Regions from separate parts of the Chitinophaga flava genome, predicted to be linked through region 1. Evidence: riboswitches for the same ligand, from Rfam matches in the RefSeq annotation. Region 1 holds a riboswitch; the other holds the start of a gene.

What was found. Region 1 has a riboswitch for thiamine pyrophosphate ahead of DF182_RS26175 (SlyX family protein). Riboswitches for the same ligand answer to the same signal wherever they lie in the genome.
Positions count from the first base shown of each region.
Region 2: linked by a shared signal. The riboswitch ahead of thiS (sulfur carrier protein ThiS) and the one ahead of DF182_RS26175 (SlyX family protein) in region 1 are both predicted to bind thiamine pyrophosphate.

Region 1 is NZ_QFFJ01000002.1:2,501,006-2,516,846, forward strand. Features, by position in the region: gene DF182_RS26170 (HAD family hydrolase) at 1-427, opposite strand, end outside; gene DF182_RS26175 (SlyX family protein) at 674-1,618, opposite strand; TPP riboswitch at 1,708-1,809, opposite strand; gene DF182_RS26180 (dodecin family protein) at 2,044-2,250, shown strand; gene DF182_RS26185 (universal stress protein) at 2,318-3,160, shown strand; gene DF182_RS26190 (sugar phosphate isomerase/epimerase family protein) at 3,161-4,003, opposite strand; gene DF182_RS26195 (tryptophan halogenase family protein) at 4,368-5,960, shown strand; gene DF182_RS26200 (hypothetical protein) at 6,065-7,084, shown strand; gene DF182_RS26205 (sensor histidine kinase) at 7,085-8,392, opposite strand; gene DF182_RS26210 (sigma-54-dependent transcriptional regulator) at 8,373-9,746, opposite strand; gene DF182_RS26215 (ABC transporter permease) at 9,788-10,978, opposite strand; gene DF182_RS26220 (ABC transporter permease) at 10,996-12,234, opposite strand; gene DF182_RS26225 (ABC transporter ATP-binding protein) at 12,256-12,921, opposite strand; gene DF182_RS26230 (TolC family protein) at 12,967-14,436, opposite strand; gene DF182_RS26235 (efflux RND transporter periplasmic adaptor subunit) at 14,439-15,686, opposite strand.
Region 2 is NZ_QFFJ01000001.1:3,181,527-3,197,367, reverse strand. Features, by position in the region: gene DF182_RS12780 (SusC/RagA family TonB-linked outer membrane protein) at 1-1,264, opposite strand, end outside; gene DF182_RS12775 (DUF6377 domain-containing protein) at 1,640-3,241, opposite strand; gene DF182_RS12770 (copper resistance protein NlpE) at 3,323-3,781, opposite strand; gene DF182_RS12765 (esterase-like activity of phytase family protein) at 3,837-4,988, opposite strand; gene DF182_RS12760 (lmo0937 family membrane protein) at 5,080-5,232, opposite strand; gene DF182_RS12750 (ferritin-like domain-containing protein) at 5,492-5,953, shown strand; gene thiH (2-iminoacetate synthase ThiH) at 6,390-7,496, opposite strand; gene DF182_RS12740 (thiazole synthase) at 7,512-8,288, opposite strand; gene DF182_RS12735 (thiamine phosphate synthase) at 8,288-8,917, opposite strand; gene DF182_RS12730 (hydroxymethylpyrimidine/phosphomethylpyrimidine kinase) at 8,914-9,666, opposite strand; gene DF182_RS12725 (thiamine phosphate synthase) at 9,642-10,244, opposite strand; gene thiC (phosphomethylpyrimidine synthase ThiC) at 10,257-12,110, opposite strand; gene thiS (sulfur carrier protein ThiS) at 12,194-12,397, opposite strand; TPP riboswitch at 12,448-12,550, opposite strand; gene DF182_RS12710 (lipocalin-like domain-containing protein) at 12,669-13,148, shown strand; gene DF182_RS12705 (hypothetical protein) at 13,154-13,405, opposite strand; gene DF182_RS12700 (sterol desaturase family protein) at 13,448-14,287, opposite strand; gene dnaN (DNA polymerase III subunit beta) at 14,627-15,745, opposite strand.

The DNA.
Region 1 (15,841 bases):
GCGTACGGCCTTTGATGAAGGCGGTGTTGCTCAGCAGGCTGAGAGTACAGCCCTGTCTTGCTTTGAGTGTACGCAATACGTTAATGGTAGCAGAACAATATACCGTCGGCAGATATTTCATTACCAGTGATTCCATTTCTCCGTAAAGCGCCTGCAGGTCTATCTTCTCAAAATCATACCGGTGGTCATTCATCTCACTGATCACCATCAGATACAGTTCTTCCGCTTCGAGATTACCACCGGTTTTTTCGTTGATGGCATTCGTCATAAGGTCAATCCTGCGGAAGATCCGGTCTGTTTCTTCCAGTGATTTATGCTGTTGGTTAAAATGATCAAAAAAAAACTTTGTTCTTTCCCGTTTAAAGAAAGGGTTTGATCTGATCAGTGTTAACCAGAGGTCAAAGGAATAATGGTAATAGTTGTTCATCTGTTATTGATGGCATAAGTAATGGCGGTCATGGAACAGCGTTTGAATCAGGGTTAAACCTATTTTGTTGGTAACATAGCATTCATAAGTTATAAGCTGATCATTGGTCTATGAGCCGGGTTAGTATCAAAAAGTCTGCCGGTAATATTTTATCGAACTAATATAACACTTAATCCTACACGAAAATGAAATATTTTCAGGATTAAGGTATTGATAATAAACGATTTCTGTCAAAACGACTTGAAATTATCTAGTGCTGCGCTCATTTTGCAGTTGTTGGATCTTTTCGCCCATGGCTTGATTTTCTTTTGTCAGGGTTTCGATTTTTTTATGCTGTTCGATCATGTAGAGGGTCAGTTCTTCTATTTTCTGCAGCAGCCGGGCACTGATATCGCCCAGGTCCAGCCCTTTATCAGTTACTTCTTTTGCGGAGGGAATGTTGGGCAGGTGCTGGTTGTCCTGAATGAACTTTTCCACGGTTGGTAATGATGGCAGCGTGTAGGCGGGGTCAAACACAAAATCGGCCCAGCTATCCTGGGTGACTTTTACTCTGTTGGTATTGACCTGTCCATTCACATTCAGATTGGAAGGGCGGAGCTTACTGCCCATCGTCACATTGTTGGCCGCATCATACCGGACCATCAGCCCATCATAGGCCTGTGCAGCCTCTCCGTTCAGATAAAATAATTCTGAAATACCCAGTTGCCCCTGGGGACCGCTACCAGTATAAAAAGTAAACCGGAACAGGCCGTATAAACCCGGGATGGAAGCAATATCCTTGATGAATTCACCGGCAGCGTGGTTAGTCACCTCCGCGAGTGTTACCCAGCCGGGGCCGCTCATATCATAACCTTCAATTTTAAAATGGACAGGAGCCCAGTAGCGGGTAGTCCATCCGATGTAGGCGAGTCGCTGGGTATGTTGTGCCTGAAAGCCTTCTATCGTGATGACAGTAGGGTCACTCTCAGAAGGAGCACTCGTATAGGAAGGGTCATATCTTCCGTCAAAAAGTTTGTTGAGGTCCAGCTGGTTGCTGCCTGTCTGTGTTACTTTACAACGAGTATTGGCGTAAAAGAACAGGTTTTTTTCCAATCCGGCATAACTGATATTAGCGGGAGGAACGAGTGTTGCGGTTTGGGCATAGAGAGAAGCGGGCAACAACAGGGCACAGGCCATCCACAGTTTTTTCATGAGTACAGGGTTTAGATTAAAAAAATCAAACCCGTAAGATAGGTATTAAATCAGGACAAAAAAAGAAGGCGCCGGTTTCTCCAGTGCCTCCTTCGTGTTTCCTGCTTCCCTACGCTGGTATTATCCAGTTCAGGTTATTAGGGTTTCATCTCAGATTTGTTTTCATTCCAAACCACCCCTTTTCAGAAACGCTATTAAATGAGGTAAAAGAACCATGCCGTATCTGCTGTTTGGGCAAGCGATTGATTCACAATAAAACCAATTGCTGACACAGCCTTTTACTGTAGCGTGGATTGCACATTCTGTATCAGGTTTTGCCTGTCCGCTTAAAGCCTCAAACCCTTCACAGGAAAGCAGTTGAACAAACAGTTAGATTGTTTGTTCCATGTACAAATGCTGTATTGTTTCACCTTAAAATCTTTGTTATGGGTATCGTAAAAGTGATTGAGGTTATTGCTTCCTCCGAAAAAAGTTTTGATGATGCTATTCAGAACGCGGTGAAGGAAGTGTCCAAAACGGTGCACAATGTAGACTCCGTTTTTATAAAAGATCTGAAAGTGCATGTAAAAGACGGGAAGATCTCCACCTATGGACTGATCTGTAAAGTGTCTTTCAGAGTGGACCATCATTGACACATAAACAGGGATTGGGCCGGCCAATTGTTCAATCCCTATTTCCGCCACATTGAATGAAGCTATTATGAAATCGATGCTGATACTGACCGATTTTTCGGACGCTGCCTTCCGGGCGGCAGAATACGCCAGCAACCTGGCGAACAAGCTGCAAGTAGAGCGGATCATCCTTTACCACGCATACAGGACCATTATAGCTGGTTCCGAATTTCCTGTGCCGACACCCAAAATGGATAATCTCGTTTACGTGGAGAACATGGAGTCACTGGCCGCTATCCAGGACCAGCTGCGCCTTATGATAGATGCAGATATCAAGTATGACCTGCTGGCGGAAGAAACCTATCTGCCCGATCATCTCAACAAACTCTGTAAAGAGAAGGAGGTAGACCTGGTAGTGATGGGTATTTCAGGGAAATCGAACCTGGAACATTTTTTTATGGGCAGTAATACTTCCCAGGTGATGAAAACGAGCGAATACCCGGTACTGGTAGTGCCTAAAGACGCTATCGTAGGTAAAGATATCAAAAGCATCATCTTTTCTACGGACCTGCGGAACATATCAAAATCCTCTGCCCAACAGCTGTATCATTTCCTGGACCTGTTTAAGCCGGAAGTGCATGTAGTAAATGTGGAACCTGTTTCCGAAGAAAAGTATTCCCCGGAAACAAAAGAGCAGATTTCCCAGCTGCATGACTTGCTGGAGCAATACAATCCCACTTTCCATTATATGAACGGTAACAATGTAGTGGAAGGCGTGCTCGAGTTTTCACGGGAGCATCATGCATCCCTGATTGTGACGGTTCCGAAGAAACATTCTTTTATCTCTTCCATTTTTCACAAGAGTATATCGAAGGAGCTTGCTTATAATTCGCAGGTGCCTTTGTTGTCGATACCGGCATTGCCGGAATGATTATTTTACTGTGTTAACGACCCCTTTGAAATAGCCAACAGATTCTGCGATACCGGGCAGTGGATCTGCCATGTCTTTCTCATACTCTATGCTGCAGATGCCTTTATATTTTATTTTTTCCAATGCGCTTGCCAGCTGATCGAAGCGGATGACGCCTCTGCCTATTTCGGTGGCCTTACCATCTTTGGATGCCTGTGTTACATCTTTGAGATGGAGGTCGAATACCCGGTCTTTGTAAGCCAGTACAGCTTTGGCTGGATCTTCGCCCGCACGGGTAGCATGGCCGATGTCGATGCACAAGCCCATGCGCGCGTCGCGGTTCCGGATATGTTTCCAGGCATTTTCAGGACCGGGATACAGGGCATCTTCCGGACCGTGGTTGTGGATGGCGATGCGGATGTTGGTGGCCTTTACTTTTTCTTCTGTATAGTCCAGCAGTTCCGGTGTGGGAACCCCTACAATCATGGGTACGCCAACTCTTTGGGCATAAGCGAAGGCTTCATCTACTGCCTGCCGGGTTTTCATATAGATAACGCCTACAGCATACACGTTAATGCCTGCATCCTTGAATTTACCTAATACCTCTTGTATTTTTTCCGGGCTGCTGTTAAGAGGAAGATGAATGTCCTTGACGGAAATATGCCGGATGTTGGTCCGTTGCATCATGCTGATGGCCTGGTCCAGGCTGAATTGGGCAAAGGTATATCCCGCTACGCCTACAGAGAGCCTGTCTTTGGCGGGAGTGGTGTCGGATTTCCTGCCGGCAGCAGCCATTAAGGGTGAAAAGGAGGTGGCTGCCAGGCCCAGAGAGGCCTGCAGCAAAAAGTTTCTTCGTGTAGACATATGTTGCAAGTTGATGATCCCGGACAAGATCTTCATTTTTTTTCTTTTTTTCCAGAGAATTTATAAGGAGATGATCAGCGTACGAGCGTTACCGTGCCCTGTTGCTGTACGTCCTTTGTTGATTTTTTATACCGGTGCTCAGGCAAGTCTGCCATGTTGTTGCTGAATGATCTGAGCCCGTAAGAAAAAGTACTTACAATGAATTCCCACTGCGGCGGCTATGCTGCAGCGATGCTTATCACCTTTGTGAGCGGAAAACTCGCTGTTCACGAAATAGCAGATAAAACGTAAACCATCAACTATAAACGAAAACCCATCTCATTACTTCTTTCAATCCCCTTAACTCTTTTAATCATCACTTCTTATGAGTAACAAAGTCAGTAACATTACCATCGTGGGCGGTGGGACTGCCGGATGGATGACGGCTTCCTATCTGAATAAAGTTTTTGGGCAGAATGTTGATATAACACTTGTAGAGTCCCCCAATATTTCTACAGTAGGTGTTGGTGAAGCCACATTCAGTACCATCAAACTATTCTTCGACTTCCTGGAGCTGGAAGAACATGACTGGATGCCACATTGCAACGGTAGCTACAAAATGGCAATCAAATTTGTCGATTGGAACGCAGAAAAAAAACATTTTTATCATCCTTTCCAACGGTATGAGATCGTAGACGGATTTCATATTGGTGAGTGGTGGCTGAAACACAAAGACCAGCTGGACGCTTTTGACTACTCCAGTTTTATGGTGTCTGCCCTGTGCGACAACAAACGCGCCCCCAGATTCCTGGACGGCAGGGTGTTTGACACAAAAGTACAGGACCTGTTCACCCCCGACAGGGCTTTCAAAAAAAACATGCTGGCCGACCTGAAGATACAGTATCCTTATGCATACCATTTTAATGCAGCGCTGCTGGCCAACTTCCTGAGAGAGCTGGCCATTGGCAAGGGCGTACGTCATATAGCCGATGACGTAGTAGGTGTATCACAGGCCGAAAATGGCTTTATATCTGGCATTACCACTAAAGAGCATGGTGAAATAGAAGGTGATCTGTTCATCGACTGTACCGGATTTAAGGGAATGCTGATCAACAAGGTACTGAACGAACAGTTCATTCCTTTTGCAGAATCCCTGCTTTGTGATACTGCGCTGGCGATGCAGGTACCACGCGATATCGAGAAGGATGGTATGAATCCTTTCACCAGTGCTACCGCACTGAGCTCAGGATGGGTATGGAATATTCCCTTATACGGCCGTGATGGTACCGGTTATGTTTTCTCCAGCGCATTTATTACGCCGGAAGAAGCAGAGAAAGAATTCCGTAAACATGTAGGTAAAGCATCCGATAACTGCAACGCCTCCCTGATCAAAATGAGGATAGGCCGTAACCACAACGCATGGGTGAAAAACTGCGTGGCCATCGGATTGGCCAACGCCTTTGTGGAGCCGCTCGAATCTACTGGTATCTTTTTCATCCAGCAGGGTATCGAAGAGCTGGTGGCCAACTTCCCGGACAAACAATGCTCTCCTGAATTGCAGAAACGTTACAACAAAACGATCGGTGAATGCATCGATGGAGTACGGGACTTCCTGACATTGCACTACTGTGCCAGCAGCCGGTATGATACTCCTTTCTGGAAGGCTACCAAACATGACCTCAAATTATCTGATGACCTGAAGGAGCGTCAGGCAGAGTGGAAGGTACGCCTGCCTAACCCAAGGAACATCAATCCCAACTATCACGGCTTTGAATCCTACTCCTATGCGGTGATGCTGCAGGGGCTGGGTTACAGTCCGGAAAACTGCCTGCCTGTTCTGCAGCATATGGACAGCACCAGGGCGCTGGAAGCATTCCGTAGAATACGGGAACGCACCAACGAATTAATCAGGACCCTGCCGTCGCAATACGAGTACCTGACATCGGTACGCGTAGGACAGAACGCTGGCGTAATGTAGCCGAAATTGCCATGTGGCGGAAATGTTGCTGCATGGCAATTTTTTTATGATCCGGATGGTAATATTAATGCCGGAAAAGTTATTTTAGTATAAAATCCATGTTAATGAGAAAATCAATATCAATGGCGATAGCGTTGAGTGGTCTCACCCTGCTGTTTGCCTGTGATGAGAGAGATACCTATACCTCTTATTCCTCTACCGAAAAAAATGGCATTGCTTCCGGATCGATCAGCCTCAGCAACGACAGTGTTTCATTGGAGATATCCTATTCGGGCGATATTCAGCTGAATGAAGAGGGAACAGCTGTGAAAACAATATCTCCGGAAGGTTTCCTGAAATATAAAAAGAACAATAAAAAGTTCTCCGCTGTCAGCGACAAACAGGGGAATATTACTTATGAACTGTCTGATGCCGGCAACAGTCCGGAGGGCGATGCGGCACGCAATACGTTTATTGCGGATGCACTCCGGGAAATGGTCGTCTATGGCTTTAATGCGAAGAACAGGCTGCCGGCACTTTATAAAAAAGGAGGCAGTGCTGCTGTATTACGGGAGGCCGCAGCGGCAAGAACGGATGAACTGAGAAGCAGCTATCTGGAATTTCTGCTGAAAATAGATTCGCTCCAGCAAAGCGACCTTACACTCATCGCGCAGATGGTGGCCGGTAAAATCAATGGTGACGTGGAAAAAGTAAAACTGTTGCAGTTGTTCCGTACTGGTTATATGAGTGACATACAGACAGCCAATGCAGCCCTTTCTATTGCGGAAAGCATTCATTCCGGGCTGGAGAAAACAAAGGCACTTGAACTGATACTGGCTCAGCCGATTATGACAGATGAGGTGGTGCGGGCATTAAAGATCAACAACACGATCAGTGGTGATCTGGGTAAGATGGATGTCCTGTATTTCCTTGCAAAGAAAGAGCATCAGCCATCAGAACACTGGATAGCGCTGATTAATGCAACAGGTCAACTGTCTTCCGAGCTGGAGAGAGCAAAAGTACTGGAGCAGATTGCTACTAAATTACCCGCTGACGAGCCAACGGTGAAGGAGGCCTTCAGAAAAGTGGCCGGTACCATCACTTCCCCGATGATCGCTGAAAAAGTAATGGGCGCGGTAAAATAACTATTCCCTGAAGCGGAATGTAAAGGCCGTATGGCCAGGACGAAGTGTTTGCAGGGAAAACTCGAAACCGTGGTTGATAAGTACTTCTTTTACAAGGGTAAGGCCAATACCTTGCCCATCTCTTTTTGTGCTGTAAAACGGACTGAAAAGCTGATCGTTGTCCTGTGCTGTGATGCCCTTGCCATTGTCCGCGATGATCAGCTGTCTGCTGACGGGATGGGTGATAAAGGTGATAATCCCTGCTTCTGCGATAGCTTCTATCGAATTTTTTACCACATTAATCAGTACCTGCTCCATCTGGCGTTTGTCGGCTAATATCATAAAAGCACCGGCTTCCAGCTCATAACGGAAATCGATGTGTTTGTCCCGGGCCATGGTGACCAGGAAACCAGACAGGGAATGGATAAGTCCGTGCAGGTCCAGGTCTGCCCGCTGTGGCTCCGGTAACCGTACCACATCTGCAAAATTCCGCATGAATATGCTCAGGTTATTATTGCGCTCAAAGGCCACCTGCAGCGCATGTTCCAGAGGCGCTGCCTGAGAACTTTTTTTGATCCCGTCCGACATTAAGGTGGTCTGAATAATAGAGTTGACCGGCCCTATCGTATTGTTCACTTCGTGGGCCATCATACGTATCACTTTCCCATAGGCCTTTTTCTCTGCGGCCAGTATCTCTGTGGTCAGTTCTTCTATCATAATAAAATGACGGGTAAATCCCCTGTCAATAAAATGGGACTTCTGCAATTTGAAGGTGCTGGAACCATTGAGGGTAACGGTTCTTGTTTCTCCTGATCTCAGTGTTTTGATCTCCTGCATCAAAGGGTGGGAGAGGCTGTCTACCGGTTTGTCTGTCAGCGTAGAGGCGTCGGCGTTAAGCAGCTTGAGTGCCCTGGGATTTACCTGTTGTATGTTTTCATCGTAATCCAGTATTAGGATTCCCGTGGGAGAGGTGTAGATAAGTTTTTCAAGGAATAAATGTTGTTGTTCCTGTTTGGTTCGCTCTGCCCTCAGTTCATCGGTCATCTGGTTATAGACTTTTATCAGTTCGTCCATCTCGTATTGTCCGGTGAGGTTGAATTTGATGCTGAAGTCTTTGCTTTTGATAGCTTCGGTACCGTGCATCAGCAGCTGCAGCGGGCGTATCAGCTGTTTATATAACTGCCATGCAATCAGTACCAGTATCAGCACAAAGCCTTCTGACGCCAGAAACAGCAGTTTGTTTTGTTTCAGGATGAAGTAGGATAATACCAGTATGTTGGAAAGAAGTATGACTACAAACAGGATGAATTTAGTCCGAAGTTTCATCATATGGGATGTTATATTTTTGTAACCGGCGATATAATGAACCACGGGTAAGACCAAGTGAGGCTGCGGCTTTGGATATTTTGTTCCTGTGAAATTCCAGTGAGCGTTTGATCATCAGTACTTCCACTTCGTCGAGGGTAAGCGTGCCTACTTCGGGGAGCTGCAGATAACCTTTTTTGGCAGGAGACTGTTCCAGCTGGGAACGGAAATCTTCTATGTCCAGCAGATCTTTGCGGCTCACCAGTACGGAGCGTTCTACCAGGTTTTTGAGCTGTCTGATATTACCGGGTAGTGGCAGCTGTTGCAGCCATTTCAGGGCTTCTGCTGTCATGGCGAGGGACGGACGGTTATAGAGTTCTCTGAGATTGTTGAGGAAGAAGTTGGCCAGCAGCGGGATATCTCTGGGGCGTTCCCGCAGGGAAGGAAGATGAAGGCTGATCAGGTTGATCCTGTACAGGAGGTCTTCACGGAAAGATCCGTTGGCCACCATTTCATGCAGATTTTTATTGGTGGCGCATATCACTCTTACATCTGCTGTACGGGAGCGGCTGCTGCCCAGCACTTCGTAGGTGCGGTCCTGTAATACACGCAGCAGTTTCACCTGGCTACCCGGATCGAGATCACCGATTTCATCAAGGAAAATAGTTCCTTTATTGCTCAGCTCGAAGCGCCCTGCCCGGTCGGTGCGGGCATCTGTAAAGGCGCCCCGCACATGGCCAAACATTTCGCTTTCAAAGAGTGATGCGGAAATACCACCCAGGTTTACTTTGATGAATGATTTGTTATGACGAAGGCTGTTCTGATGAATGGCTTCTGCAATCAGTTCTTTGCCTGTGCCGCTTTCTCCGGTTATCAGTACGGCTGCATCCGTAGGCGCCACCCTGCCGGTTGTTTCCAGCAACGATATCATCTGCGGATCTTCTCCGATGATATTATTGAAGTTATACAGACTATCGAGTTGTTTGCGGGTATGGTGTTCGGTGCTGGCCTGCTGCAGTTGCAACAGTGTTCTGGCCGATTGCAGCATGTGGTCATTGCTCCAGGGTTTGGTGATAAAATCACTGGCGCCGGCTTTCATCCCCTGTACAGCCAGTTCTATGGTTCCCCATCCGGTGAGCAGCATAACGGGGATGGAAGGATACGCCGCCCTGATACGATGCAGCAGTGCCATGCCTTCCTTTCCGGATGTTTCGATGGAAAAATTCAGGTCCAGCACAATCAGGGCAATGTCACGCTTATGAAGTATGGATAATGCTTCTTCAGGCAGCGATGCAGCCACCACTTCGTAGCCCTCATGCTGAAAAAGAAGCAGCAAGGAAGTCCTTACTGCAAGATCATCATCGATAATTAATATCATGGAATTAAAGATAACACATTTTTATTCTTCTGCCAGCGGCGCTAATTCTCGTGCAGCGCGATGGCCGGATAGATATCTGCAGCCTGTTTTCCGGGATACAATGCGCATATGATAACCAGCACATAAATAAATACGATGGATAGTACCAGTGCCAGCAAATAAGTGCTGGTACTCAGGTCAAAGATGTTCATCAATGGAAACTGAATAGCAAAAAAACAACCAGTCAGCATCGACAGGGTAGACAGCACCATCGTTTCTCCGATCAGCTGCCAGGCAATATCTTTTTTGGTAGCTCCTATGGCCCTTCTCAGCCCGATCTCACCTCTTCGTTTGTTGATATTGTGCCATAACACGCCAAACAAACCCAGCGCCACGTTGATGATAAAAAACAAGGTGACAATCAGTATAATAACCAGCGGTACCAGCTGCTCTTTATTTTTGGCCGCTCTTCTTTTCTCCAGATGCTCAATTTCTATACTGGCATTCCTTGCCAGACTCGATAGCGTTTTGAACAGCTGTGCTTCAAAAGAGGCGCCGGTTCCGGGTTTTACGCTGACCTGGATCGTGTTGCTATTACCATAAAAAGTAGAGTCGGGGCGGGTATAAAAACCACTTTCCGGCATCACATAATCTCCTTTGTTCTTCATATCGTTCACTACACCGATCACCCGGTAACTTCTGTCAAGAAGCGTTATTACCTTATTGATCGGATCTTCATCCCTGAACAGTTTGTCTTTTAGTTTTGTGTTGATGACAATCGGCGTATAGCCTGCAGCGTTATCATCTCTGTTGAACCAACGGCCGGACAACAACTTCATGTTCATCAGTGTTGCATAATTGTCTTCCACTGTATAGATGTCGGCGACGGTCTTTACTTTACCGTAGGTCAGATTGTTCACAAATATCCTTGTGCGGGCGTAGGGCGTATTATTGCTGGTATAACTTACTTGTTCCACTTCCGGCATGGACCGGATTTGTTGTTTTACCATCTGTTCCAGCAGCATGGCGGAGTCCCGCGAAAGCGGCTGCTTGTCTTCACTCCCGGATGTATTCCTTGTGATGTTCCATACGTTCTTATATTCGAAGCCTCTGGGTTCACGGTAGGCCTTGTAGTAGTTGATGACAAGTGTAAAAACCGCAAACATTACGAGGAAGGAAAAAAACAATTCCAGCATGATCAGGAAGTTATGCTTTTTTTTATTCCAGATAAGTTTGAACAGATGTTGTAGCATAATGGGAGTTTTTTTGTTCAGGATGCTTTCAGGGCGGTGACCACATTCATTTTAGACATACGCCACGCAGGGTATACACCCGACAACAGCCCGAAGATCAGGGATACGAGAAAGCTGTAAAACAGCACCGTAAAATTGACAGCGAGATGCAGGTTATCTACAAACTGGCTGTAGTTGAATATCTGAATGACCACCACCGCCAGCACTACGCCAAGGATACCGCCGATAACAGTGAGAATGATGTTCTCCACGATAAACTGCAGGATCAGCACTTTCGACGAGGCTCCAAACGATTTACGGATACCGATTTCGGAAGACCGCTCAGAGATACGGCTGATATTGATATTGACCAGGTTTAGCGTAGGTAGTAGTAAAAACAGGAAGAGCAGCGCGCCAGCCCCGGAAAAGGTTTTCACCACGCCTGCATCCTGACTGTCATCATCGGCTGCTACAGATTGACGGGTAAAGACCACGAGGTAAGGATCAGCATAGGATTGTACTTTGTCGTATTGTCCGTTCAGCTGGACTTTAGACACGATCTGCTGATATTCTTCCTGTATCCTGGGCAGGTCCGATTTATTGCGGGCCAGCAACGTGGCTATAAAAATACCTTCATATGCATGAGAAGACAGGTTGCTCTTGGATTCCGTATAGGGAAGAAAAGCGTCTCCGTAGTTATAACGCAGCGTTACCGGCACATTTTTAACTACACCGATAACGCGGTATTGTACATTGTCCGTTTCTATGTATTTACCGGTTACATGCTGGTCATCACCAAAATAATTTCTCCGGGTATCTTCGGAGATAACAATCACTTTTTCACCGTTGTCGATCTGTTGCTGCGTATATGGTTTCCCTTCTGTAAACTTATACTGAAATACGTCCCAGAACTGGTCGTTGGTATATTTGATATTGATGACGATCTTTTTGTTGCTCACATAGGTATTGGTAGCCTGTGGCTCTGAAGCGAGTGCTATGCTGACAGGTATTTTCAGTTTGGAAATGTATTGCCTGAAGTAGTAATAACTCAGCGGGCTTTGGCTCATAGAGCCCTGGGAAGTCATTTTTACCTCGGTGATATACAGTTCCCTGTCCCTGTTGACGTCGGGATAGGAGGGGCTGAGCACATGGTCCAGTAGGGCGGTGAGCACAATGATGATCATCAGGGTGAAACTGATACCGAACAGGCTGATGAAAGTGAAGAATTTCCTTCTCTTCAGTACGGCGATGGCTATTTTAAAATAGTTACTTAGCATGTGAAATCAGTTAGCTATAAATTATAATACCTGGGTGCCATCGAAGAGGCGGAAGAGACGGTGTGTTTTCCTGGCCATGCTTTCATCATGGGTGACCATCACAATGGTGGTGCCATCGTTACGGTTGATGTTCAGGAGGATATCCATTACTTCATTGCCCATGATACTGTCGAGGTTACCGGTAGGCTCATCGGCGAGTATGATCTCAGGTCTGCCTACAATAGCTCTGGCGATGGCCACGCGCTGCCGCTGTCCACCTGACAGTTGTGTGGGGAAATGCTGCAGGCGGTTGCTTAATCCTACTTTACCCAGTGCTTCGGTAGCGAGGGCCTTCCGTTCTTTGGCGCTGCACTTGCGGTACAACAATGGAAGCTCCACATTGTCCAGTACTTTAAGGTCATTGATAAGATGATAGCTCTGGAAGATGAAGCCCAGTTTTATGTTTCTGAACCTGGCCAGCTGTTCGTCGGAAAGATGTATGGTCTGCTGACTATCGATCCATATCTCACCGCGTGAAGGAGCATCCAGTAATCCCATGATATTCATCAGGGTGCTTTTGCCACATCCGGAAGGGCCCATGATGGATAGAAACTCGCCTTTGGGGACATCCAGATTGATACGGTTCAGGGCCAGCGTCTCAATGGTATCAGTGCGATATACTTTTTCTATATTCTTCAGGCTGATCATTTCTTTATATTTTAAACGATAGTAAAATATCCGGATTTTTATGGATTACAGATACTTTATTTTTTCATTTTTATCAAAATCATACAGGCTGAGGAATCTCAGCTGATAGTAGGAAGCCCAGGAATCACGCAGGGCGCCAATGTAATCTCTTTTGGCCTGATCTTTTTCCTGGAAGGCGATACTAAGGTCGGTGATACTCAGGTTGCCCAACACATACCGCTCTTTGGCGATCTGGAATTTTTCAGTAGCGATACTGTCGGCGTTGGCCGTCAGTACCAGCTGGTTTTTCATCATTTCAAACAAAGTGACCTGCGTAACAATAGCTTGTGTAAAGGTTTGTTTGTCCTGCTCCACTGCGTAGGTGGCAAACTGCAGATTAGCCTCCGCTGTTTTAGTTCTTGATTTGGACCTGCCCCAGTCGAGGATAGGGATGGTAAAAGAGAGATATACCAGTTGCTGCTCATTGGGAGACTGGTATACTTTAGGGATGGTGGTGCCGCTTTTGGTAAAGCCCAGCTGCGCGGTCAGACTGGCATTCAGCCCGTTGTCACCTTTTGCTTTGGCTACGTCCCGCAAGGCTTCGGTGATACGCCTTACAAAAGCAATGGCATCGCTTCTGTTGTCATAGGCTTCTTTCAGTACCTTATCACTGGATATCTTTGCATTGCTCACGGTAACAGGTAGCAGGAGGCTGATATACTGGGTGTCCTGCCAACCTATGAAGGAGCGCAGGTTTAAGCCGGCTATTTCCATGTCACGCCTGGCGACACCTACAGCTTTCTCATTCTTCAGCTGTTCCAGTTTCAGTTGAAGAATCTCATTCCTCGACACTTTGCCCATATCAAACTTTTGGTTGGCAATCCGTAATATGTTTTCAGTGTTGACCAGGTTTGTTTCGGCAATCTGGAGGTTTACCTGAGCCTGCAGCAGATCAAAGAAATAAGTGTTTGCCTGTATCGAGATCTGTTCCATTGATTCGATATATGCCTGCCTGCTCTCCTTGTATTTCAGCGGCTCGATTTTTTTATCCCATCTAAGGCTGTTGAACTGGAACAGTGGCTGGTTGATGCCTATTCCGAAGGGAACGCCGTTATACAATGTGTTTTTCCTGTCAAAATCATCAAAGCGCTGCAGTTGGGTGGTGCCGAAGATGGTGCCTCCCGTGGCGGCAATGGTCTGGCTGAAAGACAGGTTCAGGGCTGAGTTGTTGTTATGTACCGACTGGAAAATGATGGTACCATCCGGTTGTACTACCGGCGTTGAGTTTTTGTTATAGTTGGGCAGTGTACCCTCAAGTGAGAGTTGGGGCTGATAGTTGGACCTGAAGGTTCTGTATTGCCAGTACTTCGTTTCTTTGGTGGTAACGGCCTGCCGGGAGGCGATGGAACGCTCTTTGGCCATTTCCACAACCTGCTGAAGGGTAAGTCTGAGGGTGTCGCCGGCTGACTGGCCATATCCTTTTGCAAGCGTGAGGGGCAACAGAATGACACAGAAAAGGCTTGTTTTCTTTTTCATGATCAGTTGGTAACGGTTATAACTTTGGAGTTGATATAAGAGCTCATGTCGGAAGTGATTACTACATCGCCGGGTTTGACGTTGTCTTTGATCTCTACATAATCAAAGTTGCTCAGGCCTATATGAACGGTCCTTCTCTCTGCTTTTCCGTTGTTGAGTACAAAGATGTCTTGTGTGGAGGCGCCTTTGAAGGCAGGGCCGTTGGCTACGCGCAGTACATCTTTTTTAGCGGAGGTCACCACAAATACGTCTACTTTAAGGTTGGGCCGTAACAGTGGACTATTACGCTCTTCCAGTTGTATGTTGAACGTAATAATACCGTTCTGGATAGTGGGTTGTATACCGCTCACGGTACCTCTGATCTGTTTATCATTGATACGGATGATGACAGGCATACCGCTGTTGAGCTGATTGATATGGTTGTCGGAGATACTTCCCTGGACTTTAAAGCTGCTGAGATTTGCAATGCGTACGAGCTGTTCTCCTTCTTTGACAGCGGTGCCAATGTTTTTGTTGATCCAGGTGATTACACCGTTTCTGTTGGCTACGATACTGGCCAGGCGCAGCTTACGCTCGAGTGCACTGAGGTCATTCTGCTGTATGGCAGCGGCAATGGTAGCTTCCCGCATCTGCACCTGCATGGTTTGCTGCTTGCTTTTTACTTCGTTTTCAAGTTGTTGTTTTTCCAGTCTGGCTACTTTCAGATCGGTCTCTATTTTCTCCACGTCTTCGCGGGTGGCGCCTCCGGCTTTGTACAGGCGTCTGGTGTTTTCGAGGTCGGCTTCCAGACTGTTGATCCGCAGCTGTTTGATGTTGTTGTTGGATTTGATGTCGTAAAAACTTTTATCCAGTTCAAGCTTCAGTTTTGTAATATCATTCTGCTTGGATTCCAGCTGGAATTTCAGTTTTTCGTATTCTGACTGGGATACTGATTTGTCCAGGCTCAGGATAGGCTGGCCACTTGCCACAGGAGAACCGGCGTCGAGCAACACGTTCTGGATGGAGGCGTTAATAGGGCTGGTGATGACTTCCTCAAATTCGGGTAACACTTCACCGCTGGCATTCAGGGCGTTGGAAATATCCCCGCGTTCCACAACGGCGGTGGTAATGGCTGATTTGTTTACAGACTGCGCCAGGAAGGACCGGAGCAACAAGATAATAATAATGATCGCTACAATGAGGAAGGATACTATGCGGATCAATTTTTTTCTTTTGTGGGATAATACTTCGGCATCAATTACTTTATCCATGGAAATGATTTTGCCGTTTCGGTTCCAACTTGGGTGCCAAAGTGAAACCCGCTTCCATGGAGTATTTGCTGTGAATTTGCAAATACAAAGTGTCCGATTCCGGACACTTTGTATGATTTTGAAACAACCAGAGAAACCCGGTTTATTTTATGGTC
Region 2 (15,841 bases), on a different contig from region 1:
ACTTGCCTTCGTCGAGGATATTGAGGGTGCCATCAGCATTTCTGATGTTCATGGTAGGGTTCCACTGAAGGGCCATACCGATGAGGCTACCGGTAAAACCGGCATCGTTGGTGATGGGGGCCAGTTGTTCGGTTGTTTGGGCCGCCATGATGTTATAATCGATACCGAGTTTTTTGCTTTCGAGGAATTTATTCTGACCATTGAGGGTGGCGGTATATTTTTTCAGGCCGGATTTTTTGATGATACCTTCCTGATCAGTTACGCCGAAGGATGCTCTGTAACGGCCGGTTTCATTACCTCCACTCATGGCGACATTGATATTGTGGGTGATGCCGGTGCGGAGGATAGATTTCATACCATCGGAGCTACCGCCAAAATCGCCGCCGGTTTGATTGTATGTTTTGAGGGCGGCGCGGTATTCATCTGCGTTGAGTACCGGAAGTTGTTTCATAATGCTGCTGGCGCCGGCGGAGTAGCTGACATCCAGACGGGTGGCGCCGGGAGTGCCTTTTTTAGTGGTGATGATGATGACACCGTTGGCACCGCGGGAACCGTAGATGGCGGTGGCAGAGGCATCTTTCAGCACATCCATGGAGGCTATATCGTTGGAGTTGATGAAGTTGAGCGGGTTAGCGTCAGGAGTCTGGCCCAGTCCACTAACGTTGATGGCGGGGCGTGCTACGCGTCCATCCAGCGGAACGCCGTCTACCACATACAGGGGCTGGTTACCTGACCTTACGGAAGATACACCCCTTATACGTACTGTAGTAGAGGCGCCGGGGGCTCCGCTGTTATTGAGTACCATCAGGCCTGATACTTTACCTTGTATCAGCTGGTCGGGGGCGGTAGTAATACCGCGGTTAAATTCGCCGGCTTTCACCTGTGAGATGGCGCCGGTAATATCTTTTTTGCGGGTGGTACCATAACCTACCACCACTACATCGGTGAGGGTGGTGTTTTCGGCTACCAGCTTTACTGCTACATTCGTTTTGTTGACAATGTTGATTTCCTGGGCTGTCTGGCCGATAAAGGAAATGATCAGGGTGGTGGCATTAGGGCTTACTGATACTTTAAAGTTACCATCCACGTCTGTGGTGGTACCGTTTTGAGTGCCTTTGATCTGCACGGACGCGCCAGGGATAGCGGCGCCTTTTTCATCGGTTACCTTACCTGTCACGGTCCGGTTCTGGGCCATGGCCAGCCCCTGTAATAACAGCAGGAGTGAGCATAGGAGGAGATGTCTGAAAAGTCGTGTTTTCATCATAATGTGGATTTTTTGAGCAGTGAAAGAGCTGCCCGGTTTTACCGTGGATTTAATACATTATAAAACAGGTAGTTGCTGCATGTGGAGGCTCGCTCAACATTTTTGAACAACGTGGATCAAGTGAAATAAATGGTTTTTACGTGGGTGGCTTAATGCCCTACATCTAATTGGCGTTTAAATTCAAATTTTGGTTTTACGCTTCCTGTTTGTCAAAGTAAGAAAGCAATATTTAGGTGAACAACTTATACAAGGTAAATATAGAAAATAAAAGGCTATTTTGAGTAGTTTGAAAATGTATAATTCTGATAATCAATTTAATATAAACATATATATTTTTTGTATATATTGATACTTTAAGTCCTTTCCGACGCGTTTTCAGAGAGCTTTTATAGCCATAATCCGGTCTTCGAACTCCTCATTAGGGACCAGTGACCGTTTTTTGATTTTGGTTTTATAAGCATAAATCGTGTTGACAGAATACTCCAGAATGCGGGCAATTTTTTCATTATCAGAGATGCCTATACGAATGAGGGCGAAGATCCTGATATCGGTATTTAGTAATTCATTTTCCTTAAGCATTACCTGGTTGCCTTTTTCAAACAGGGTATTAAATTCTTCCACGAAATGAGGGAATATCTTCAGAAATACCCGGTCAAAATTGGTAAAAAGGTCTTCCCTTTCCTGACGGATATTAATATTGCTGACCAGATATTTAAGTTCTCCTGGTTTGTTTTCGGCCAGTTTCTGCTCCAATGCCTGTTTGATCTTTTCAATTTTGCTGATGTAGGAAGCGGTAATATTGAAGCAATAACCAACATATTCTTCTTTAATCTTGTTGGCTTCGAGTAGCTGACTATTGATTTCCTGTTGTTTGAGATGAGCAGCGGTGATGATTTCCTGGGCTGTTTTCAGTTTCCTGACCTGCCGCGTTACGATAACCGCCAGGATAATGACTGCGATCAGCAACAGCGTTACAATGGCTGCATAGATCAGCAAGGACCTGGTCCTTTCTTCCGCAGTATTTATTCTTTCCTGCTCAATGATGGGTAAAATACTACTAACCTGTACTTTCCGTTGTCTTGCTCCATAAAATACCGCTTCTGCGATGGCCTTTTCAATAAAGCGGGAAGCGTTTTTGATATCACCTTTTTCGAAAAGCAGGGTGGCCAGGGTATACATGGCCATAGTTTCCTTGGTAGATGATTTGATATCGGCGATGGCTGAACGGTACATCAGTTCGATAGCTGTATCGGTCTGGTGGGCATGAAGGTAGATATATCCCAGTGTACAGGCTGCCACAGCCAGCTGCCGGTAGTTGAGCCCGGGCTGATTAAGATCGGGGTAGTTGTTACGGGCGCCGGTAAGGTTACCCATTTTATAAAACTGCAACCCCTTATTGTATTTATATTCAAAGGAAGAAGGCGACATCAGGTGCAGGGCGGAATCCATATATACGCTGCCCTGGTGCGTATAGGCGGGCGAGTAGTACCGGTCCTGATTATAATCGGCCAGGTCATAATAAAACCGGCTTTTCATCAGATAAACCTGTGTACGGATGCTATCGGGCATACCGGTAACGTCTATACTATTAAGAAAAGCGGACGTTTCAGTAAACATACCCGATGACAACAGAATAAAACCAATGCGGGTGCGGGCGTAGGTAAGCCGCAGCGGGTCCTGCAGCTCTCCTGCCAGCTTTTCCATCAGCCGGGCATATACGAAGGCGGAGTCAAAATTAAATACCTTGTATTCTTCATAAAGCTGTTGGTATATACGGTACCGGGTAGCAGGATCAGCACCTGTGTTGGCAAGGGTATGTTTGATGCTGTCTATACCTTTTACCTTCATGGCATCATAAACAGGGGCTTTTTCGATGCTGCGGTTCAACTCCTTCAACAAGCTATCCTGTGGAGGTTTTCCAAATACATTCATCAACAAAGTCAGCAAAACGAGCAGGCAGCCTAAAATACGCGTCATAAAATTTGGATGATAAAAGTCACTGGTAACGCTAAATTTAAGCGACTTTTTTGAAATTATCGGAACCAGTGTTGCCGGGGTTTAACCAGTTTTCTTCAGGCTGTAGTTTAGCGTGCTTTGAATGGGTTGTTTGTCCTTGTCGAGTTGTTGTAGCTCGCTCTCCCCTACTTTCTTGTAAAAGCGTTGCAGATTCTGGTCCTTATCGGGGTTGAGCTGGATAATGACAGCATCCGGATTGTCGGATGGGCCGGGTATTATCACATAAATACCATCGCTGTTGAAGGTTTGGTCTTTTCCTTTTACTCCCTGGTAAACTTCTTTCAGTTTAAAAAACTGGCCTCCACCGGGGCCTTGTTCTTCAAGACTCAGGGTGGTAAGGATACCGTTGCAGTCAGCACAAGGCAGGATACCGGTATAGTTGATCCAGGTGGATTGTGGCGGCAGGCGTGTGCTGGCGGTATTTCCAGGCGTTTTGGCTGCGTGGTGGGGTTGCCGGCATGCAAACAGTACAAGCCCGGTTATTATCAGGAAGTATCTCATACAGTAGGGTTTTCCCGTATAACAACCAGGCGCGTCATTTAGTTAAGGCAGCATATCAGGGTACCAGCTCAAACACAAAAAACTGACTTTCTTCCGCTGCGGAAAAGTTGTTGTCTGCTACAAATACCAGGCTTTTATGGCCATTGGGCAGTACGGGGCCGAAAGTTACGCCTTCAATATTATCAATATATTTCCCCAGTGTGGCAAAATCAAAAAGTAAGGATTTGGTAACAGTCTTTACGCCGGTGGCTGTCTTCAGGGAGTTGATCTGGCTGACATCTGTTGCCTGGTCTATGTTGACGAGGAATACTTTGATTGTGCAGCTTTTTACGCCGGAGGAAAAAGACCGTTCTATTGACAACAGCTGATGCTCGGACAATACCATGATATCGGAAATACCGTTCACTTTGAAGGCGTTGGCGGGGATAGCGGGATGGGCAACGGGTTCCAGCCGGTAAGCGTATTGAGCTATAGCCTGGCGGGTATTGTTGTCAAATTTTATGATGCGGATGATAGCGGTGGTATCCCCTACATCGGCTCTGGGACCGTCTTCATAGCGTGGTTCTTCCAGGCTGACGAAGGTATAACGGTAGTCGGGTGTGAAGCCGAGGCCTTCGAAAACGCCGTTGCGGCGGGGACCGTTGTCTGTGGCCTGCATCCGGAAAGCGGGTGGCAGTGCGAAAGAATCAAGATAATGACCATCGGGTGAGATTTCATATACGCCGGGATTGGTGAGGATGGTGTCTCTGGCATTAACGATACGTTCTCCTTCACTGCTCCATACAAGACAGCCTTTTTTAGCATTGTAGCGCAGGGCCTCCGGGTCGGGTGTGAGAGCAGGATTTACTTTTGCGCCCGGATAGGTGCTGCCATCTTTTTGAAGGAGGCTGGTCATGTTGGTAAAACGAACGCTGTCGAATGACTGCGCCGTGAAATACAGTTTGGCCGTATAGAAGCGTGCAGGCGCCAGCTCGGAGCGGTCGTCGCAGATCATGTAGTACTGTTGCCGGGATGCATCGTAGTCTATCCCGGACAGGCCGCCGGTGACGGTGCCTTTGAAGGGCATGTTATGCGGGATGATCTGTTGGCCGATGAGGCGGAGCTGGCCGAAATTGTTGGCGGTAGCGGTCGTTACTTTGTGGGTGCTGGCACAGCTGGTGATAGCTGCTGTTGCAATCGTCAGCAGGAAAAAACGGATTTTTTTCATGACGGCAATTTAAGTAAAAGGGGCTACAAAAAATTGCGGACAACGTTGTGCCCGCAATCTGTAAAAATGTAGTTCATTGGCAATAGCAAGCTCACACTGCTCTTCCCCTTATTATATTGATCAGGATGGCAATAATGGCAAGTATCAATAAGGAATGTATTAAAGCGCCGGCGGAGTATACAAAGAACCCCAATGCCCATCCTATTATGAGGATCACTGCAATCAGATATAAGAGATTGTTCATGTTTTAAGGCATTTATTCTTCAAATAATATTTAAAATGTATGCCAACCCGCTTAAATGCCTTAAATACAGCTATATGCGGGCTGTTGCAGGACTTTCAGGGTGTGGAAGCTATTCCACCATACGAGAAAAAAAAGGACGGACTGAGCGGAGCGCTGCTATCAGAAAGCATTGTAACAAAAAGAGTTTGCAAAGTGGTCACATTTTTGGGACACTGTAATATTACGGCAGGCTATTTTTTAATCATAAAACGTATTGATCATGCAACAGCAGGAACAGCTTAAAGAAATACTAAGCGACCTCGTTAAGATTAACAACGACCGGATAGAAGGATATCAGCAGGCTATTGGAGCAACTGATGATGCAGACCTGAAAGCTTTATTTCAGCGTATGATTGATGACAGTGTTCGTTATGCTGACGAGCTCAATGCCGAACTGCTGGCCATAGGTGCCGAAAAATGTACTGGCACTACACCTTGTGGTAAGTTATACCATGCATGGACGGACCTTAAAACAATTTTTACCGGACAAGACCGCCATGCTATTCTTTCTTTTTGTGAATATAGTGAAGATGCTGCTCAACGGGCCTATAACAGTGCTTTCAAAACAGAAACGTCTATGCCTTACCGAATAAGGGAGCTGATAGCAGACCAGCAGAAACTCCTACAAAATGACCATGATATCATTAATGCCTATAGAAACGTACAGAAGACAGTATATTAAACCAACCCTTAGTGGTTGGTTTTTTGTGCAGAAAAAACACCAACTGTTCATTTTGTTCAAAATGGAGCAGAATACGGTTGTTCAGGAATAGCGATTTACTTTTGAGAAGCGGTATTCCAATCATACTTATTTTTATAAGTAATATGGCAACTACGGGATTTTTCGGTACAAGGCTGCTTCTTCATCGTGAAGCAGCCTTTTTATTTATCCTGTACTGATAGAGAGAGGAGAAGCAGATGATAGTTGGCTTTTAAAAACAGCTGATTTTGTTCACGCTAACGCATTTTTATTCATTTTGTTCATTTTTATTGCCCGGCTTTTTTATACCATTTACCATCTTATCTTTAATTGATTGAGAGAAGTTACAACCTTGTAATATTGCTTTTTAACCAGCTATGAAAACGACAAAGGTGGCCATAATAGCCACCTTTGTTATTTAACCAAATACCTTATCCCAGTCTTTCCATACCGGCTCATATCCTTTCTGTTTGAGCATCTGTGCGATAGCTACTGCACTTCGTTCATCCGATATTTCAAATTGTTCCAGTGACTGATGATCCGTAGCATAACCGCCGGGGTTGGTGCGGGAGCCCGCACTCATACTCGTAATACCCAGCCGGATAATGTGATCTCTGAAGGATTCCCTTTCTCTGGTAGAAATGCTTAACTCCACTTCCTGATTAAACAGACGATACGCACAGATTAGCTGTACGAGCTCCCTGTCGTTCATTTCCACTTTGGGGGCCAGCCCTCCGGAAAATGGCCGCAGACGCGGAAAAGAGATACTATAACGTGTTTGCCAGTACGTTTTTTCCAGGTATTGCAGGTGAAGGGCGGTGAAGAAACTGTCTGTACGCCAGTCTTCCAGGCCGATCAATACACCCAGCCCCATTTTATGAATGCCCGCACGCCCCAGCCGGTCGGGTGTTTCCAGGCGATAATCAAAGGATGATTTGCGGCCTTTGGGATGGTGTTTCCTGTAGTCTTCCTGATGGTAGGTTTCCTGGTATACCAGTACAGCATGCAGCCCCAGCGGGATAAGTGCCGCATAGTCAGCTTCATCCATCGGTTGTACTTCCATGGAAATATTGGAAAAATGGGGACGCAACAATTGCAGCGCGTTTTTAAAGTATTCCAGTCCCACCTGCTGATGTGCCTCACCAGTGACCAGCAATACATGGTCGTACCCCATTTCCTTGATCACGGCAGTTTCTCTTAATATCTCCGCGTTACTGAGTGTTTTGCGGGGGATTTTGTTGTTGAGACTAAAGCCGCAATAGGTACAGATATTCTGGCATTCGTTGGACAGATACAGCGGAATATACAGCTGCATAGTATTGCCGAAGCGTTGTAAGGTACGCTGTTGGCTTATTTCTGCCATTGGCTGCAGATAGGCCGCTGCTGCGGGTGATATCAGTGCCGCAAAATCGTTGAGTGTGCGGCGCTGGTTGTGCAGGGCCTGTTCCACATCTGCCGCTGTTTTAGCATAGATGCTTTCCTTTACCTCATCCCAGCTGTATTGTTCAAATATGCTTTTAAACATGACCTTGTTTTTAAGTTATACTTCATCGAGGAAGGCCACCAGCGGGCTGGAAGCTACAGCTCTTGCATTGACCGGCGCCAGTCCTGCTTCATAGGCCATACGGCCGGCCTCTACGGCTGCTTTAAAGGCAGTGGCCATTTTTACGGGTTCTTTGGTTACGGCCAGCGCTGTGTTGACCAGCACTGCATCTGCTCCCATTTCCATAGCCCTGGCAGCATGTGAGGGTGCGCCGATGCCGGCATCTACTACTACCGGCACATTGCTTTGTGCAATGATGATCTCAAGGAAATCGGCTGTACACAGCCCTTTATTACTACCGATGGGAGCGCCCAGGGGCATCACCGCGGCGGTACCCACTTCTTCCAGACGTTTGCACAATACCGGATCAGCATGAACATAAGGCAATACCACAAACCCCAGCTTCACCAGTTCTGCCGCGGCCTGCAGGGTTTCTACAGGGTCCGGCATCAGATAGCGGGGATCGGGATGTATTTCCAGCTTCACCCAGTTGGTTTCGAGGGCTTCCCGGGCTAACTGGGCCGCATATACGGCTTCTCTGGCTGTACGCACGCCGGAAGTGTTAGGTAACAACTGTATATGCGGATGCGACAGATGCGGAAGTATATCGTCTGTTTTATGATGTATATCTACCCGTTTAAGGGCTACGGTCACCAGTTGAGTGCCGGAGGCAAGCAGGGCTTCTTCCATCACCGCAGCGGACGCAAATTTGCCGGTACCTGTAAACAGGCGCGAGGTGAAGGTTTTACCTGCAATGGTCAATGGTTGTATCATCATTGCTGATTTAAAAGGTCATAAATATGCTGTACCAGCGGCTGTCGTGCTGCTGCCTGTGTGATCAGGCCACTTACGGCAATGCCGTGAATACCTGTTTGCAGAATAGCCGGTATATCATCGGTCAGGATACCACCGATGGCAACAATCGGTATCTGTATCTGTTGCTGCCGGAGTGATTGCAGAATAGTCTGGTATCCTTCCAAACCCAGTATAGGACTGAGGTTTTGTTTGGTGGTGGTGAAGCGGAAGGGACCTAACCCGATATAGCTGGCACCGTTTTTAACGTGTACAAGTATATCTTCAAGAGTGTTGGCTGTACCGCCTACGATCTTATCTGCGCCTGCAATGGCTCTGGCTTCGGCCACGGTCATGTCTTTCTGACCTACGTGTACACCGGCGGCATCCACTGCTACCGCTATATGTGGGTAGTCGTTGATGATCAGTGATGCCTGGTATTGATCACATATCTTTTTTGCGGCGATGGCTACTGGTAATATGTTTTCGTACGTTTCATTTTTGATACGCAGCTGTATCCATTTACAGCCGGCATCGCAGGCAGCCAGGATATTGTCGGTATGGCTGCCGGTAGCTGTTTGTTGTGAGATATAATGCAGTTTGTTGATCATATGTGATGGTATCCTGTTAGAGAAACATGACTTGCTAATAATTTTTCCGTGTATACTTTTCCGTTAGCACAGGCATCCGGTAATGACTGTCCCTGTGCCAGACAGGCGGTAATGGCGGCAGACAACACACAGCCGGAGCCGTGTTTGGGATATACCGGGCCATGCCCTGCCGGGAACGTATATACGTCGTTTCCGCTGTAAAGTGTGTCTGTGCCTGGTTTGCCCTCATGATGTCCTCCTTTCAGCAGTACGGCACACTGGCCTGCAAGCTGTTGTGCGGCTTCTTCTCCATCGGTCATGCCAGCCAGTAATCCGGCCTCGTGATAATTCGGCGTAAGGAGATACAGTTCAGATAGCAGTTCCTGCCAGGCCTGGTGCTGGATGCTTCCGTGGAAAGTATGTCCGGCGGAGGCTTTGAGCACCGGATCGAGGATGATACGGATGCCGGGTGACAGGTGTTTGACTGTGCGCACCAGTTCCAGCATACCGTGTACATCAGCCATGATACCGATTTTGCAATAGTGGATGCTGTTGGTGGTCAGCAAGGGGTTGGCCTGCGCCAGGATACAGGGCAGCGACAACCACTCCACCGAAATGAAGTCGCTGGCTGTTTGTACGGTGAGGGCGGTACATACGCCCAGTCCGTATACACGGTGCTGTTCAAATGTTTTGATATCTGCCAGCAGGCCGGCCCCACCGCTTGGGTCGAGGCCTGCAAAGCTCATTACGGATGGTCGTTGCTGTTCCATTGTGCCTGAATACGCTGATAATTGTTGACCGCCTGTTCCGGTTGTTGCCAGATAGCGCCCAGCAGGGCGGCGCCATCATAATGCCAGTCTTTTAACCTGCTGATGTTGCTGGCATCAATGCCACCCATGCCTAACACCTGTCTTCCCTTTTTATCGGGAAGAGATTGCGCAAAACGGCCACTGTAGCCCGCTTTGGATATACTGTCAAATACGGGGCTTAACAGCAGCGTGGTAAACTGTGGCGCCATGGAAGTGATGTCTGCCATATCATGGATACCTGTGCTGCAATTCCTGTAGCGTTGCAGACAGAGCTGTAACTCTCTGCAGTTCATGCTTTCCCGTATTTTACCACTCAGGTGGAGGCCCCCCACCGGAAACCGCTGACATACCTGGAAGTTATCGCGGACAATAATGCGTGCATAACAGGCCGGGTCTGTTTTGTCCAGCAAAGCCATGTATTCCCGCGGCTGCCAGCCTGGCTTGCGTAGCAGGATACGATGGGCTCCTGCCTGCAGCAGGTCCGCGATTATTTTTTCTTCTTCGTATATGCGTTCTGGTGAGGTGATGATCCAGATCATGCGGAAGTGTTTTTATTGATATATTTCGCCACCCTGTTCTGCAAATGCTTTTGATTGTTCTGTCATGCCGGCTTCCAGTGCTGTTGTTTCATCGAGGCCCTGTTTGGCAGCGAAGTCACGTACTTCCTGGGTAATTTTCATGGAGCAAAAGTGAGGGCCGCACATGGAGCAGAAATGGGCGATTTTGGCGCCTTCTGCAGGCAGGGTTTCGTCATGGAAAGAACGAGCTGTTTCCGGGTCCAGGGACAGGTTGAACTGATCTTCCCAGCGGAATTCGAAGCGGGCCTTGCTAAGGGCATTGTCACGGTGTTGTGCACCAGGATGGCCTTTGGCCAGATCAGCAGCATGTGCCGCAATTTTGTAGGTGATAACACCTTGCCGTACATCTTCTTTATTGGGCAGTCCCAGGTGTTCCTTGGGCGTAACATAACACAGCATGGCAGTACCAAACCAGCCTATCATGGCGGCTCCTATACCAGAAGTGATATGATCGTAGCCGGGAGCAATATCTGTAGTGAGAGGGCCAAGTGTGTAGAAAGGTGCTTCATGGCAGTGTTCCAGCTGTTTGTCCATGTTTTCCTTGATGAGATGCATCGGCACGTGCCCCGGACCTTCTATCATTACCTGCACCTGATGTTTCCAGGCTATTTTGGTGAGCTCTCCTAATGTTTCGAGTTCTGCAAACTGCGCGGCATCATTGGCGTCAGCGATGCTGCCCGGACGAAGACCATCACCCAGTGAGAAGGAAACATCATGAGCTTTCATGATTTCACAGATGTCTTCGAAGTGTGTATAAAGGAAGTTTTCCTTGTGGTGAGCCAGGCACCATTTAGCCATGATAGAGCCGCCACGGGATACTATGCCTGTTGTTCGTTTAGCCGTCAGCGGTATATAGCGAAGTAGTACGCCGGCATGAATGGTGAAGTAGTCCACACCTTGTTCTGCTTGTTCAATAAGCGTATCGCGGAAGATTTCCCAGGTAAGGTCTTCTGCTTTACCGTTCACTTTTTCGAGTGCTTGATAGATGGGAACTGTACCGATGGGCACAGGAGAATTGCGGATGATCCACTCTCTTGTTTCGTGAATGTTTTTGCCGGTGCTGAGGTCCATGATGGTATCGGTGCCCCAGCGGCAGGACCATACGGCTTTTTCCACTTCTTCTTCTATGCTGGAGGTGACGGCGGAATTGCCAATGTTGGCGTTTATTTTTACGAGAAAGTTACGGCCAATGATCATGGGTTCACTTTCCGGATGGTTGATGTTGGCGGGTATGATAGCGCGTCCGGCGGCCACTTCCTGTCTTACAAATTCGGGTGTGATGAGTTTGGGAATATGGGCTCCCATGCTATTGCCGGGATGCTGATGCCAGAGTGGGTTGTTTTCCCGGAAGAGTTTGTCTGCGTATTGATTTTCGCGGATGGCGATATATTCCATTTCAGGGGTGATGATGCCCTGTTGTGCATAATACAGCTGTGTTACATTTTTCCCGGGAAGTGCGCGGAGTGGTTTGGCGCTGATGCTCATTTGCGGCATGTTATCGCCATGTTGCTGCAGTTGTCTGACGTAGGGACTGGTGTATTGTTGCAGCTGTTCCACATCTCCCCTGTTGCTGATCCATGATTCGCGCAGCCGGGGTAATCCGCGGGTAACGTCGATATCAATAGTCGGATCGGTGTATGGGCCACTGGTATCGTATACGATCACGGGTTCATTAGGGATGGCGTCGCCATTGCGGCCGTTACTGCGTGTATCCGTTAAGGTTATCTTTCTCATAGCCACCTTTACGGGATGGATAGTTCCGCTCACATAGATTTTTTCCGAAGCGGGGAAGGGAGTACGGCTGATGGCCGCGGGTTTTTGTTGCATGATGTAAGAATTTTTGGACATGGGAATTCCGCTTCCGTTTGGTATAACGGAAAAGGGTAAACGAAGAAAATTAATACCGGTTTTTATCCGCCCTGTGTGGCGCGGATAATGGTTATACTATCGGCGTGTTGTAATGGTTGCTGGTCCCAGTTGTTTTTGGGGACCACCTGGTTGTTGACCGCGATAGCGATACCTTTTTGAGCAGAGAGTTGAATAAACTGTAATAGGGCAGCAATAGTTATCCCTTGCTGCACCGCATAAAGTTTATTGTTTACAAGCACTTCCATACGTGTTGGAATTTAAGTGAAACAATAAACTTTAAGGATGTGGAAGATGAGAAAGTTCAGTTACTTTTCCCTACGGCAGTATGAACTGCTTCAGGTACTGAGGGTATCATCTCAGCTTATCCTTATTCAGGATAAACACCCCTAAAGTGATTGTAAAAGTAAAAGAAAAAATGATAACGGAGTGGGAATATTATTTTTCTGTGAGAGATAGAGATTGGGAGCGGGCAAAAAATATGCGGTTGTATATAGTGGTAATTCGTAATTTAGTTTCATGCTAAGGAAACAGTTACCGTCACTATTGCCATTTTTATTGTTATTAATTGCCTGCAAGCAGAAGGCTGGCAGGGCACCGGAAGAGGTAGCTCATGACAGCAGCCTGATAGTTATAACAGATAGCAGCAATGCCGGCGTTACCGACAGCATCGCTGCTGTAACTGATACACTGCATATTGATGCAGCTAAGCTCATAGGGAAATGGATACAGCCCGTAGCGGGCCTGGATAAGGAAATGCAGGGTTTTCAACTGCGTAATAACGGGACAGCCCGTTCTATTAACATGTACACGCTGATATATGAAAAATGGGCGCTGAATAACGACACACTGTTATTGTGGAGTCATTCGGAGGGGGTAAAGGATACCGCTGCCATTGTGGACACCACTATTATCAGGGAGTTGTCAGATACATCGTTGGTATTGTTTCCTATAAAAGCTGCTGAAGGCTATACGGACAGGTACCGTCGTAGCAAATAAACTTCTTAGTTGTAAATCTGCCAGAGTCCTACGAGGCAGGCTACTACCGACATGAAGATGCCGGCGGCGGCGAGCTGCATATCATCGATGTTTTTTCTGCCGATAAAGAGGGAAACAAGACCGATTATGCCGGCAACAGCGCCGGATGTAGCGGCATAGGCAGGCGTTTTGGTGGTAAAGGCAAATGCTGCGGCGATAACGCCGATTACCAGTGCAGCAATGCAGGTTGTTTTTGTGAGTGTGGTTGAGTGTTGCATATATATTTCGGATTTAATAAACAGATGAAGAAAATCGTACAATTATAGGTTACTGCTTACTCCACTTACCTTGTCTTTGTCAGTTACAGGGTGTTCCCAGGGCACTTTAAGCAATGGTCCTACTTCCTGGTAACGGTTATCCGTATATTCATCCAGTCCGTAACGGATGGAGGTGGTATCCGGAACTGCTTTAAATGTGCCGAAAAGGCGATCCCATATAGAGAAAATATTGGCATAATTGGAATCCGTTTCCGGCTGGTAATGGCTATGATGCACCTTATGCATATCGGGTGATACAATTACCCAGCTGAGGATATTATCGATTACTTTGGGCAGCCGTATGTTGGCATGATTGAACTGCGACATAAATGCGGACAGGGTCTGGTAAAACATTACCATCCAGAAGGGTACTCCCATGGAGATGATGGCCGCAAAGAGGGCGGCTACCCGGAACAGACTTTCCACCGGGTGATGGCGCAGCGCAGTGGTAGCGTCAATCTGGGTGTCTATATGGTGTATTTTATGGAACTGCCACATCCAGGCGGCTTTATGTTGTACGAGATGGATCAGGTAAGCGCCGATCAGGTCGAGCATCAGGAGGGCCAGTATGGTATGGAGCCATAGCGGGAGATGGAGCCAGTACAGGAGTCCGAAATGGGAGCTGCTGGTCCACAGGGAGGCTTTGACGATCAGGAAGGCGCAGGCGGTGTTGATGACGAGGGTGGTGAGTGTAAAGAACAGGTTAGTACCGGCATGACGGTATTTGTTGTTACGGAAGTGGAAACGGGGCACCAGGCCTTCTGTGATCCACAGTAACAGTAATCCGCCCACCAGGATAGCGGTACGGTAATAAGATGGAATATTTTCAAAAAATGTTACCATATACTGGTAAGATATATTCGGAACTGTCTTTAACGCTGCTTTAATGCATACTGGAGGTTTTTTCGGGCCGGCAACAATTTCTAACGGGTGGATATTCGGGAGTAACTAATCTATACAATTACTGTTTCTACTGTCGTTTCTATAAGCTGTTTTTCTGTTTACTCCGCTTAAAAATTACAACATTTTGGGGAATAAATAAGCGCTCTTTTCCGCCATGGGCAAAGAAAAAAGCAACCTCTTTGGAAGAGATTGCTTTATATATAAGTTTTAAGCTATAAGCATGTGACTTTTAGTATATCCGTTTGCTTTAGGCGGGACTAAAAGTTACTTTTTTACAGTTTAGTTATTCAGCATCAGTGGCATTACCAGCATGAGCAGATCTTCATTTTCTTCTTTTTCGGAAGGTTTGAGGATACCTGCTTTGGTAGCGGTGGCCAGTTCAACAGTTACTTCATCCCCTTCTGCGGCGTTGAGCATTTCGATGAGGAATTTGGCATTGAAGGCGATCTGCATATCCTCGCCGGTGTACTGGCAGTTCATACGTTCGTTACCTTCAAAGGAGAAGTCTACGTCCTGGGCGGAGAGCTGCAGTTCAGTGCCGGTGATATTGAGAGCTACCTGGTTGGTGCTTTTGTTAGCGAATACGCCTACACGTTTCAGGGCGTTCTGGAAGTCGCTTTTTACCACGGTGAGGCGGTAAGGGTTGTCTTTTGGTATAACTACCTTATAGTCAGGGAAACGGGCATCGATGAGGCGGCAGATCATCTGGGCGCCTTCGTGCTGTACGAAGAAGTGGTTCTGGCTATAAGACACCTTGATTTCAGTATCGTTGTCCGGCAGGGCAGATTTCAGGAGGTTCAGCGGTTTTTTAGGAACGATGAAGCTGTCTGGCTGCGGGCATTTTACGTCTGTTCTTACATATTTCACCAGTCTGTGGGCGTCGGTGGCCACGAAGGTGAGATGTTCAGTGCCCAGCTCGAAGAAAACGCCTGTCATAGCAGGACGGAGGTCGTCGTTACTTACGGCAAAGAGCGTTTTGTTGATAGCTGTTACCAGGCCGGTAGAGGGCATGGTAAAAGATGTGGTTTCATCAGCAGCTGGTTCTTTGGGGAAGTTTTCCGGATTTTCTCCCATTACCTTGTACTTACCATTGTCTGAAGTGATTTCTACAGCGTAGGAGTTCAGATCAATGTGGAAGGTCAGGGGCTGATCGGGCAGATTTTTGAGGGAGTCCATCAAAATTTTCGCCGGGATACAGATCCGTCCGTTTTCTTTGGCTTCCACCTCCAGCTTCACCCGCATAACGGTTTCAAGATCAGTTGCAACTACGGTCAGCTCATTTTTATCAATCAGGAACAGGAAATCCTCCAGAATTGGCAGGACTGTATTGGAATTGATAACACCACTGATCTGTTGTAATTGTTTTAATAAAGTAGAGGAAGAAACAATAAATTTCATGGTCTGTCTATATTAGTTTGCTTGTCATTCTTAGTTGTTGGGGGAGATGTGCCCATCTGCCTGTCCACTCACATGGCACCCCTAAAAAGGTGTAAA